Regions from separate parts of the Burkholderia sp. Ac-20345 genome, predicted to be linked through region 3. Evidence: riboswitches for the same ligand, from Rfam matches in the RefSeq annotation. Region 3 holds a riboswitch; each other region holds the start of a gene.
The links. Region 3 has a riboswitch for cobalamin ahead of G3O06_RS31090 (iron ABC transporter permease). Riboswitches for the same ligand answer to the same signal wherever they lie in the genome.
Positions count from the first base shown of each region.

Region 1: it holds a riboswitch for cobalamin, as region 3 does, so the genes downstream of both, G3O06_RS38410 (CbtB-domain containing protein) here and G3O06_RS31090 (iron ABC transporter permease) in region 3, are expected to answer to the same signal.
Region 2: it holds a riboswitch for cobalamin, as region 3 does, so the genes downstream of both, cobW (cobalamin biosynthesis protein CobW) here and G3O06_RS31090 (iron ABC transporter permease) in region 3, are expected to answer to the same signal.

Region 1 is NZ_JAAGPO010000189.1:4,321-8,351, reverse strand. It holds gene metE (5-methyltetrahydropteroyltriglutamate--homocysteine S-methyltransferase) at 1-255, opposite strand, end outside; gene G3O06_RS38420 (LysR family transcriptional regulator) at 383-1,291, shown strand; gene G3O06_RS38415 (CbtA family protein) at 1,314-2,036, opposite strand; gene G3O06_RS38410 (CbtB-domain containing protein) at 2,050-2,259, opposite strand; cobalamin riboswitch at 2,292-2,428, opposite strand; gene G3O06_RS38405 (histidine phosphatase family protein) at 2,480-3,067, shown strand; gene G3O06_RS38400 (inorganic phosphate transporter) at 3,253-4,031, shown strand, end outside.
Region 2 is NZ_JAAGPO010000199.1:2,128-6,158, reverse strand. It holds gene cobO (cob(I)yrinic acid a,c-diamide adenosyltransferase) at 1-458, opposite strand, end outside; gene G3O06_RS39415 (cobalamin biosynthesis protein) at 496-873, opposite strand; gene cobA (uroporphyrinogen-III C-methyltransferase) at 870-1,619, opposite strand; cobalamin riboswitch at 1,789-2,026, opposite strand; cobalamin riboswitch at 2,141-2,407, shown strand; gene cobW (cobalamin biosynthesis protein CobW) at 2,737-3,825, shown strand; partial or broken gene cobN (cobaltochelatase subunit CobN) at 3,832-4,031, shown strand, end outside.
Region 3 is NZ_JAAGPO010000114.1:23,235-27,265, forward strand. It holds gene G3O06_RS31065 (SIMPL domain-containing protein) at 1-34, opposite strand, end outside; gene G3O06_RS31070 (EVE domain-containing protein) at 216-677, opposite strand; RNA gene ssrS (6S RNA) at 749-930, opposite strand; gene G3O06_RS31080 (cell division protein ZapA) at 1,011-1,325, opposite strand; gene G3O06_RS31085 (ATPase) at 1,322-1,672, opposite strand; cobalamin riboswitch at 1,827-2,078, shown strand; gene G3O06_RS31090 (iron ABC transporter permease) at 2,120-3,235, shown strand; gene G3O06_RS31095 (ABC transporter ATP-binding protein) at 3,232-4,031, shown strand, end outside.

The DNA of each region.
Region 1 (4,031 bases), on a different contig from region 3:
GTGGAAGCCCTGCACGCGCTTCGGCAGGTTGCCGAGCGTGAAGCTCATGTCGAGCACCTGATCGTAGAACGCGAAGTCGCCGATCGGCGCCAGGTCCAGGTCGCGCTGATCGTTCCAGTGACGCTGGCGCAGCTCGGCGCCAAGCGCCTTCAGCTCGTCGCGCGACGATTCGCCTTTCCAGTAGCGTTCGAGACCGAACTTGAGTTCGCGCTTCGCGCCGATGCGCGGAAAACCGAGGTTGTGTGTCGTGACCATGAGCTGTCGTCCAGAAGAAATTTGAAGATCCGGCAGCCATGATAGGGATTTCAAACCATGAAATAAAATGGCATTATTTCATTCATCCATTAAAGTTGTTCATGTATCTGTTGCGCGAGCGCTATCCATGCTGGAACGATTCCATCTCGTCGTCATCCGTGAAGTCGAGCGTCAGGGCTCGCTGACCGCGGCCGCCAATGCGCTGCACCTCACGCAATCGGCGCTCAGCCATACCGTCCGGAAAATCGAGCAGCAGCTCGGCACGCCGATCTGGGATCGGGAGGGTCGCGGCCTGCGGCTCACGCAGGGCGGACAGTATTTGCTGAAGCTGGCGAACCGGCTGCTGCCGCAGTTCGAGCTCGCCGAGGAGCGGATGAAGCAGTACGCGAAGGGCGAACGCGGCACGCTGCGCATCGGGATGGAGTGCCACCCGTGCTACCAGTGGCTGCTGAAGGTCGTGTCGCCCTACCTGTCGCGCTGGCCCGACGTCGACGTGGACGTGAAGCAGCGCTTCCAGTTCGGCGGCATCGGCGCGCTGTTCGGCTATGACATCGACGTGCTCGTGACGCCCGATCCGCTGAACAAGCCGGGCCTGCGCTTCGACCCTGTGTTCGACTACGAGCAGGTGCTGGTGGTCGCCGATTCACATCGGTTCGCGAACGCCGACTACGTGACGCCCGAGCAGCTGACCGACGAGATCCTGATCACCTACCCGGTCGAAACCGACCGGCTCGACATCTACAACCAGTTCCTGACGCCGGCCGGCATCGTGCCGAGGCGGCACAAGTCGATCGAGACGACCGACATCATGCTGCAGATGGTGGCGAGCGGGCGCGGCGTGGCCGCGCTGCCGAGATGGCTGGCCGACGAATACGTGGACCGGATGCCGGTCGTGCCGGTCAAGCTTGGCAAGAAGGGAATCGCGAAGCAGATCTTCCTCGGCATCCGCGACGCGGATGCGTCGATCGACTATCTGGCCGCGTTCGTCGCGCTGGCGCGCGAATCGACGTGGAGCGCGCCGCGCATGCTGCGCTAGGCGCGCCCGGTTCTCAAGTGCGTCAGGCCGCGCGCATGCCGACGCGTTCGCTGCGCTCGACCCACGCGCCGAACAACAGGCCGATCGTCGTCCACATGATCACCTGCATGCCGATGGCCGCCACGCGGAACTTCCACAGCAAGGCCGCCGGGAAATCGGCCGGCAACTCGCTGACCGACGGCAGCCCGATCTGCACGGCCGCGATGATCGCGACGAACACGAGCCCGGCGACGATCGACGCGTTCCACTGCCCGAGCTTCGCCAGCAGATGGCGGCGCACGCTGACCGAGAACACCATCGTCGCGACCGAGATCGCGATCATCAGGAAGAACAGCCCCGTGCGATAGCCGATCGTGTCGGGGTCGCCAACCGACGGCGGATTGGCCGGGTACTTGATGTTCGGCACGATCACGAGCGCGACGAACGACGCCAGCGCGAGCCACGCAGCCAGCGGCCGTGCCGGGAGACGGCTGCCTCGGCCATACGCATACGCAAAGACCAGCGAGAACAGCCCGCCGAATGCCGCGCCGTAGGTCACGACGCCCGTCAGCAGACCGAGGCCGGCTTGCGTGTGGCGGCTGACCAGTTCGGGTTCCGGTGCTTCGCCGTGGGCGGCTTCGGTTTTTTCTTCGAAGGAGATTGCCTGATCGACTTGCGGTTCGCCGACGACTTTCGCGAAACCGAACGTGAGGAGGCCTGCGGCGATGCCTGCGAGCATCCCGCGCATGAGCAGCTTTCCGACCATCGTGACCTCCGCGTCAGTGGCAGGGGAAGCCGAGCAGATGGCGGCCGTCGTGGACGAACTCGTGGACATACATGCCCGGCACCAGCGACGTCGCGCCTTGTTCCGCACCGACGAAATACAGTGCGAGCAACAGGATCAGGCCGACGAACACGGCCCACGGCAACAGTTCACGGACGGGGATGGGTGCCGGCACGACCGCCGGCTTCAGCACTGCTTCGCTCATGGATGCACCTCAGGGGAATCGCGCCCCGACAAATGTTGGATGGGTACGAAGGCAGGTCTGGCTTCCGGGATCATGGATCACCGGTTACAGTGGCGCGACCGCGCCGGGATTGCACCGGCTTCCGCATTTCGTATCCGGCGAATTGTACGCGCGAATGTTCGCGTATTGAAGCGGCGGCAGGTGGACGAGCGCGTCCGTCCCGGATCATCCGAAAACCGACATGAACATGCATGCCTCGCTGCGCCTGATTGCACATGCGTCGACCCGGGCGATGCGCACCGGCACGTTTCCCGACGACGATCCGCTCGACGCGCACGGGCTCGCCGAAGCCGCGGCGCTGCGCGACCGGTGGACGGGCGTCGCAGGCGCGCTCGTGCTGTGCAGCCCGGCCCGCTGTGCGGTGCAGACCGCCGATGCGCTCGGGCTGCGCGCGGACATCGATGACGCACTGCGCGACATCGACTACCGAAACTGGCGCGGCCGGCGGCTACACGACCTCGCGCGCGACCTGCCTGACGAACTGGGTGCGTGGATCGGCGATCCGTCCGCGTCGCCGCACGGCGGCGAATCGTTCGATGCAGCGATGCGCCGCGTCGGCGCATGGTTGAACGCGCTGCAGCACGACCGCGACATCGTCGCCATCACACATGCACCGATCGTTCGCGCGGCCGTCGCGCATGCGCTGCGGATGGATCCCGACGCGGCAACCCGCATCGACGTCGCACCGCTGTCGTGCACGACATTCGCTGCGTCGCCGCACGGATGGATGTTGATCGCCGCCGACGATCGGCGCGACACTGCCACCTAGCCTCCTGCCCTGTTGCGTTCGCGATGTCGGCCACGACGCAAGCCGACATGTCGCGTCGTATCGCAATTGCCTGGCGATGCTCACCTTACGTCGCTGTAAGACACACCGTTCGCACTCCCTGCTGTCATCAAACTGACTGCTAGCCGAAGCTAGGATCGGTCGCGGTTCCCTTACGAGATACCGTCATGAATCAACCTGCTTCGTCTGCCCCGAACAATTCGGGTTCCGTCGAGCGCACCAGGCAGCTCGGCTATGCCGTCTTCCTGCTGGTGCTCGCGATCGGTGCGATCTATATCGCCACCCACCTGATCGACGATCTGTCGCCGATGCGCGAAGGGTCGCTGTTCCCGTACCTGATGCTCGGCGCCGCGCTGCTGATCGCGCTCGGCTTCGAATTCGTCAACGGTTTCCACGACACCGCGAACGCGGTGGCCACCGTGATCTATACGCACTCGCTGACACCGAACGTCGCGGTGATCTGGTCCGGCCTGTGGAACTTCCTCGGCGTGATGATCTCGAGCGGCGCCGTCGCGTTCGGCATCCTGCAACTGCTGCCGGTCGAGCTGATCCTGCAGGTCGGCAGCGGCGCGGGCTTCTCGATGGTGTTCGCGCTGCTGATCGCCGCGATCGTGTGGAACCTCGCGACCTGGTATTTCGGGTTGCCGTCGTCGAGCTCGCATACGCTGATCGGCTCGATCATCGGCGTCGGGCTGATGAACCAGCTGATGCACGGGCCGTCCGGCACGAGCGGCGTCGACTGGGGCCAAGCGCTCGGCGTCGGCAAGTCGCTGCTGCTCTCGCCGCTCGTCGGCTTCCTGTGTGCCGCGCTGCTGCTGCTCGTGCTGAAAACGCTCGTGCGGATTCCGGAACTGTACAAGGAGCCGCCGAAGGACCAGCCGCCGCCGTTCTGGATTCGCTGCCTGCTGATCCTGACCTGCACGGGCGTGTCGTTCGCGCACGGCTC
Region 2 (4,031 bases), on a different contig from region 3:
CGCGCGGCCAGCGTCGCGAGCACTTCGTCGAGCGGCAGGTATTCGTACTTCAGCACCGTGTTCAGCTCGTCGAGGATCACCATCCGGTAGTCGCCGCTTTCGATCATCCGGCGCGCCTCGTCCCAGCCCTTGCGCGCGGTCGCGATGTCGGCGTCGCGGTTCTGCGTGTTCCACGTATAGCCGTCGCCCATCGTCACGAAATCGCATTCGGCCACCGCGCCGAGGAAGTCGCGCTCGGACGTGTGCAGCGCACCCTTGATGAACTGCACGACACCGAGCCGCATGCCGTGGCCGAGCACGCGCACGGCCATGCCGAACGCGGCCGTGCTCTTGCCCTTGCCGTTGCCGGTGTTGACGATCAGCAGGCCCTTTTCATTGGTGGCGGCGGCCTGCTTCTTCTCGTGGCCCGCACGGCGGCGTTCGGTCATCCGTTGATGGGATTCGGCGTCGGTTTTCATCGGATTCGTCCTGTCGAAAGAAAGCGAAACAAAGGATTCAGAGCGGGCCGGCGAGTGCGACCGTCACGCCGTCCCGGATGGATTTGGGGCCCAGCAGCCGGCCGTGCGGCGCCGCGAGCTGCGCGCACGGCTCGGCCACGCCCGCGACGCCGAAGCGGGCGAGCGCGGCATCCGACGGGCCGCTCGCGGCCAGTTCGGGGCGGCTCGCGAGCTGCGCAGCGTCGAACGCAACCAGCGGCCAGCCGCGTCGCGCGCACAACGTGCGCAGCGCGCGGTCACGCGCCTTGTCGGCGAGCGTGGCGACGAGCGCCGGTTCGGCGGCCGGGTACAGCGTCAACGCCGCGCGGATCGCGGCATCGAGCTGCGCGGCCGTCACGCCCGCGCGGAAACCGACGCCGAGCGCGACGCGCATCATGCGCCGCTGCCGAGCGCGGCACGTACCGCGGGATCGGCGGCGAACGCCGCGACGCGGCCGATCACGACGATCGCCGGCGAGCCGATGCCGGTTGCCCCGACGCGTTCGACGAGCGTGTCGAGCGTCGCGAGCACGTGCCGCTGCCCGGGGCGCGTCGCGTTCTCGATCGCCGCGCACGGCGTATCGCCGGGCAGGCCGCCGTCGCGCAGCGCGGTTGCAATCGCGTCGAGCCGGCGGATGCCCATGTAGATGACGATCGTCATGCGCGTGGCCGCGAGCGCGCGCCAGTCGGGTTCATCGGCGCCCGCGCCGTGGCCCGTGACGAAGATCACCCCCTGAGCGTCGCCGCGCTGCGTGACCGGTATGCCGATTGCGGCCGGCGCGGCGATGCCCGCGGTGACGCCGTTCACGACCTCGACCGGGAATCCCGCCGCGCCGAGCGCGGTCAGCTCCTCGCCGCCGCGGCCGAACACGAACGGATCGCCGCCTTTGAGCCGCGCGACGCTGCGGCCCGCTTGCAGATGCGCGAGCATCGCGGCGACGATCGCTTCCTGCGGCGTCGACGCATGACCGCCGCGCTTGCCGACGTGCTCGATGAGCGCATCGGCACGCGCATGGCGCAGCACGTCGGGATTCACGAGATCGTCGACGAGCAGCACGTCCGCCGCGCCGATCGCGTGGGCGGCCTTGAGCGTCAGCAGGTCGGCGTCGCCGGGGCCGGCGCCGATGAGCCAGGCGCGGCTCATCGGGCGTGGCACGGCGCGCACCGTGTCGAAACAGTGAAACAGGGCAGGCAGGCGGCGCGGCGGCGGCCAGCGGACAGGTCAGGCATGACGGATCGAACGAAGCCCGCGCGGACGCGGGCAAAATGCGCACCCCATCCGTCCCCCGCGGATCGGGCGTTCGGCGAGCGTCGGGCTCGCCCCTTGCGTCGGCCGGTATCCGGGCTGGCCGCTTGCCAGGCCGCAGCCTTCCCGCCCGGCTGAAGGGCAGTGGCATCGTGGGCGGCATGGACGCGTGCGCGGGGAAGCGCGTCGCGCGGGCGGCGTACCGTTGCGGGGACAGCACAGGCCGGGCGGTGGTCCGCCTCCTGTTTCCCGTTTAACTGCAGGCGCGGAATGCGCATGCGAGCACCGAACGCGGCGCATACGATAGCACAGCGATCCACCCGTGCGAACCGCCGCGCACGGCTTCCGGCCACGCGCGCCGGGCATGGGAAACCGGGCCCGGCGGCCCGTTCCGCCTTGACGCTCCCCGCACCGCCGCCTACACTCGCACGCGTTTTGGTGCTCGCGCGCGCCGCTCCGGCATGCGCAGTTAAACGGGAAACAGGAAGCCTGCCTGCGCCGCAGTCGAGCCAACCTGTGCTGCCCCCGCAACGGTAAGCGAACGCGTCGCGCGCAAGTGTGACGCAACGCCGCTTCGCCGCATGCCGCGCGCATGCGGACGACCGCCACTGGATGCCGCGTGCATCCGGGAAGGCGAAGCGGCGTGTTCGCCAGCCCGGATACCGGCCTAAACGTTGGGGTTCAGCGCCGCGGGGAGGCGGCGCATCGTCCACGGCCGCAGCAGGCCCGACGCCCGCGTGTCGCCCGTTTCCTCCGCCGATCCGTCCCTGCGCGAACCCGCGCCGGCCGGCGCGGCGAACGGCAGGCGGCGTGCAGCGGGCCAGCGGCAGCCGTGTTGGCACTCACGATGTCGACCGTTCGCAAGGAAGCACCATGTCCGATTCGTCGTACCACCTGTCCCGCGACTGTCCGTCCGGACCGCGCGACGGCACGCCTGCGATCCGCCAGATGAACTGCCACGCCGCCATCGACGCGACGATCCCGTCCTGATTCCATCTTCGACACCGGACCTACCATGACCCTACGCAAGCTTCCCGTCACGATCGTCACGGGCTTTCTCGGCAGCGGCAAGACGACGCTGATGCGCCACATCCTGCAGCACGCCGAAGGCCGCCGCATCGCGGTGATCGTCAACGAATTCGGCGAGCTCGGCATCGACGGCGAAATCCTCAAGGGCTGCGGCATCGGCTGCGAGGATGCCGAGGGCGCGCAGGGCGAAGCGGCGGGCCAGCTATACGAACTCGCGAACGGCTGCCTGTGCTGCACCGTGCAGGAAGAGTTCTATCCGGTGATGGAAGCGCTCGTCGAGCGCCGCGCGGACATCGACCACGTGCTGATCGAAACCTCGGGCCTCGCGCTGCCGAAGCCGCTCGTGCAGGCGTTCAACTGGCCGACGATCCGCAACAGCTTCACGGTCGACGCGGTCGTGACCGTCGTCGACGGGCCGGCCGCCGCAAGCGGCCAGTTCGCGGAAAACCCGCAGGCCGTCGACGCGCAGCGCCGCGCCGATCCGAACCTCGACCACGAATCGCCGCTGCACGAGCTGTTCGCCGATCAACTGTCGTCCGCCGATCTCGTGATCGTGAACAAGGCCGATCTCGTCGGCGATACGGAGTTTGCACAGATCGAAACCGCGATCCGCGACGAAATCCCGCCGCAGGTGAAGATCGTGCGCGCGACGCGCGGCGAACTCGACCTCGCACTGCTGCTCGGCCTCGAATCGGCATCGGAAGAAACGATCCACCTGCGTCACGATCATCACGGCTCGGCCGACGACGGCGATCACGATCACCATCACGACGATTTCGACTCGGTGGTCGTGTCGGGCGACGCCGGCACGCGCGAAGCGACGATCGCGGCGCTGCAGCGCGTCGTCGAGGCGCACACGATCTATCGCGCGAAAGGCTTCGCCGCGCTGCCCGGCGCGCCGATGCGGCTCGTCATCCAGGGCGTCGGGCGCCGCTTCGACAGCTATTTCGACCGTCGCTGGCAGGACGGCGAAACGCGCGCGAGCCGCTTCGTGCTGATCGGCGAGGATCTCGACGCGGCCGCGCTGCAACGCGCGTTCGACGCCGCGTGCGCGGCCGAGCCGCAACAGGCGTAACGCACGATGCATCTGCTGCGCACCACACCGGGAGGCTTCGTCGACGATACTCAGGGTGTCGTCCGGATCGACCAGCAGCCGGCCGAGATCGTGATCCTGAGTTCGGCCGACACGACGCTGTCGCTGCTCGCGAGCGTCGTGCCGCACCTGCCGGCCGGCTTCCCGAGCGTGCGGCTCGCGAACGTCACGTTCCTGCGGCAGCCGGC
Region 3 (4,031 bases):
CGAGCGACAGCGCGAGTGCGGATTTCTTGGTCATTGTTGGACTCCTTGTGCGAGGGCGTGCACGCGGATTGCGCGCGCACGACGCGGGCGGGCCGCGCGACGAAAAAAACGACAGCCGGCCCGATCGGCCGGCAGCGGTTGCTTAGGCTGCGCGAAAGTACCGCGAGTTCCGTGACGGCGGCGCGTACTGACCAGATTTGACCTTTGGCGTGCGCCTACTTCATCAGCTTTTCGGTGATGAAGCGCCATTCGGCGCGCGTGACGGGCGTGATCGACAGCCGGTTGCCGCGCGCGAGCACGCGCATGTCGGCGAGTTCGTCGTGTTCGCGCAGCGCCGCAAGCGGCACGAGCGGCGATTTTTTTACGTAGCGCACGTCGACGAGCAGCCAGCGCGGCGCTTCCTGATTCGACTTCGGGTCGTAATAGGGGCTTTGGGGATCGAACTGCGTGGGATCGGGGTAGGGCGTCGACGACACTTCGGCGAGGCCCGCGATGCCCGGCTCGGGGCAGCTCGAGTGATAGAACAGCACGCCGTCGCCGATCTTCATCGTGTCGCGCATGAAATTGCGCGCCTGATAGTTGCGCACGCCGGTCCACGGCAGCGAGCGCTGCGGTGCGTTGGCGAGATCGTCGATGCTTGCTTCGTCCGGTTCGGACTTCATCAGCCAGTATTGCATGGATCGTGATCGACGCAGAAAGAGGCTGCTACAAAAGAAAACGGCACCGGGCTTCGCCCGATGCCGTTGGATAGGCCCCCGCCTTGGCCGCTAGGCCGGCATCCTGAACCTGGGGTTCAGAATTGGTCGCAGTTAGCAGCACTTCGGGTACATCAGACAGAGTGACGCGCGCGCCCGTGCTACAAATTTCCGCAACCGTGCACATGGCATTGGTTCAAGGAATATATGACCTTGGCGAACCAGGCAGGGAAGCTGACTGAACTGTGTTTCGTTGCGCCAATTTGACCACCGTTGATCGCCGAGATCAAGGGGAATCGACGCATCGATCAAACGTTACTGCGTCTCGTGCTGTGCGAGCACCGCGCCGAGCTGTTCGTTCATCTGGTGCATTGTACGACGGATTTCTTCCGCCGGAAATGCTTCACCGTGCCGCACGCTCGTTTGCAGCCGCAGCAATTCGGACGCGAGCGACAGCGCCGCCATCACGGCGATGCGATCGGTGCCGCGTACCGAGCTGTTCGAGCGGATTTTCGACATTTCGGCGTCGACGCGCGCGACCGCTTCGAGCAGCGCCGCTTCGGTCTCGGCCGAACAGGCGAGACGATAGGGCTGACCGAGAATCGAGACTTCGATCTGCTTGGTGCTCATGCATGTTCTCCGTGGCTGGCCGCGTCATCGCCATCCGCACGCGCCTGTGCATCCAGCAGGTCGAGCTGGTTGTCGGCTTGCTCCGCGTTTTTCGAGCGCGGGAGCTTTTCGAGAATCGCGTTCAGTTTCACCTGGGCGTCGTCGATCTTTGCCGACAAAGTGTCGCGCTCGGCTGCGAGCGCATTACGTTCGTCGCGCAGTTGCGCGAGTTCCGTGCGGACTGCGTCCGCATCCGCGCGCAATTGCGCGACCTGCTCCTCGAGCGCGAGCCGTTCCGAGTGATAGCGCTTGTTCAGCGAAATCAGACGGCCAATATTTTGAGATAGGGTTTCGAGTTCGTTGAGCATTTGCTGCGTCCTCTAAAGACCCAGCATTTTAGCGCGGAATAACGCGCAATCCGACATCTGTAACGTTTCCAGTCGTAACACCCCTGCTTCTTGCCGCGAATCAGCGCTTCCCATGCGTGTCCGGACGCTTCCTTGACGCTCGCGCGACCCGCTCCTAAACTGGCGCCGCCTCGGTGCTCGCGCGTGGAACGCGCGGTTAAACGGGAAGCAGGGCGTGGGCGCCGGAAGCCCGCCAACCTGCGCTGCCCCCGCAACGGTAAGCGGCCGCGTCCCGTGACGCAGGCCGGCTCGGGCGCGTTTCGCGTGCAGGTCGTGCATGCGGACGCGGGCCACTGCGCGTCATCGCGCGGGAAGGCGAGCCGGACCGCCGCCAGCCCGGATACCGGCCGAGACGGGAAGCCCGCACGGGCTTCGTGACGCGCGGCCTGCGGGGAGGCGGGGCGCGCAATGCTTCATGGAATCTTCTTCGATGCTGACCCCAATCGTCCGCGCGGCGCTCAAGTCACGACCGGCCGGCAGCCGCAAGCAGGTGCGCCGCACGTCGTGTGCGGCGCCGCGCGCGGCATGAGCGCCGCACGCGCCACCGCGATCTGGGCCGCGCTGGCTGTGGCGGTCGCGTTGCTGTTCGTCGCGTCGCTGTCGATCGGCAGTGTGCCGATGTCGCCATGGCAGGCGCTCGCGTCGCTCGTGCCGCATGGCGGCGACGCGCTGTTCGCCGATATCGTCCGCACGCTGCGCCTGCCGCGCGCGCTCGCGGGCTTTGCATGCGGCGCGCTGCTCGCGCTATCCGGTGCACTGCTGCAGGTGCTGTTGCGCAACCCGCTCGCGGAGCCGTACGTGCTCGGCGTGTCGGGCGGTGCGGCCGGTTTCGCGCTCGTCGCGATGATCGCGGGCGGCGCGTGGTGGCTCGTCGATGCGTCGGCGTTCGCCGGTTCGCTCGTGTCGGTCGCGCTCGTGCTCGGTCTCGCGCGCCGCGAGCTGTGGCGCGGCGAGTCGCGCGACGCGTCGCCTCGGCTGTTGCTCACGGGCGTCGTGATCGCGGCGGGGTGGGGCGCGCTCGTCACACTGCTGCTGTCGCTCGCGCCCGAAGCACGGCTGCGCGGGATCATCTTCTGGCTGACGGGCGACCTGAACGGCGTGACCGCGCCGTGGTTCGCGTGGGGTGCGTTGTTGCTGGCCGCATGCGTCGCGCTGCCGGCCGCGCCGCAACTGAACGTGCTGCTGCGCGGCGACGCGACCGCGCTCGCGCTCGGTGTGCCCGTTGCGCGCCTGCGCGTGCGGATCTATCTCGTCGCGTCGCTGGCCGCCGCGGCCGCGGTGACGACAGCCGGCACGATCGGCTTTGTCGGCCTCGTCGTGCCGCATGCGCTGCGGCTCGCCTTCGGCAACGACCAGCGGATGCTGCTGCCGGCCGCGATGCTCGCGGGCGGCGGCGGCGTGATGGCGGCTGACCTGCTCGCACGCACCGCGATCGCGCCCGCGCAACTGCCGGTCGGCGTGATGACCGCATTGATCGGCGTGCCGGTGTTCCTGTGGATGTTGTTGAGGAGGCCGATGCGATGACGGGGGCCGCACTGCATGCCACCACTGGCGACATGAACTACGCGGCCGTCAACCTGACGCTGAAGGCCGGCGCGCGCACGCTGCTCGATGGCTTCACCCGGGCGTTCCGTCCCGGCGAGATCTGGTGCGTCGCCGGGCCGAACGGCGCGGGCAAGACGACGCTGCTTGCAACCCTCGCCGGGCTGCAGCCGCCGGCCGGCGGACGGGTCGAGATCGACGGCCGGCCGCTTGCCGCGTGGCCACCCGAGCAGCTCGCGCAGCGCCGCGCGCTGATGCCGCAGCAACTGCACGACGCATTCAGCGCGACCGTGTTCGACACGGTGCTGCTCAACCGCTTCCCGTATCTCGGCGGCTGGGGCTGGGAGCGCGACGGCGACCGCGCGGCCGCGCGCGACGCGCTGGCGACATTCGACCTGACCGCGCTCGCGTCGCGCGACGTGCTGTCGCTGTCGGGCGGCGAGCGTCAGCGCGTCGCGCTGGCCGCGACGCTGTGCCAGGACGCGCCGCTGATGCTGCTCGACGAACCGCTCGCGCATCTCGACCTGCATCACCAGATCGATTGCCTGACCGCGCTGGCCGCATGGCTCGACGCGGGCCCGCGCACGGTGCTGTTCTCGTGCCATGATCTGAATCTCGCGCGGCGTTTCGCGACGCATGCGCTGTTGCTCGACGGCCGCGGCCACGCGTGGGCCGGCCCCGTGCACGACGTACTGACACCCGAGCGCGCAAGCGATGCGTTCGGTTATCCGCTCGTGCTGATCCGCGAGAACGGCCGCGATGCACTGCTGCCGGCGTG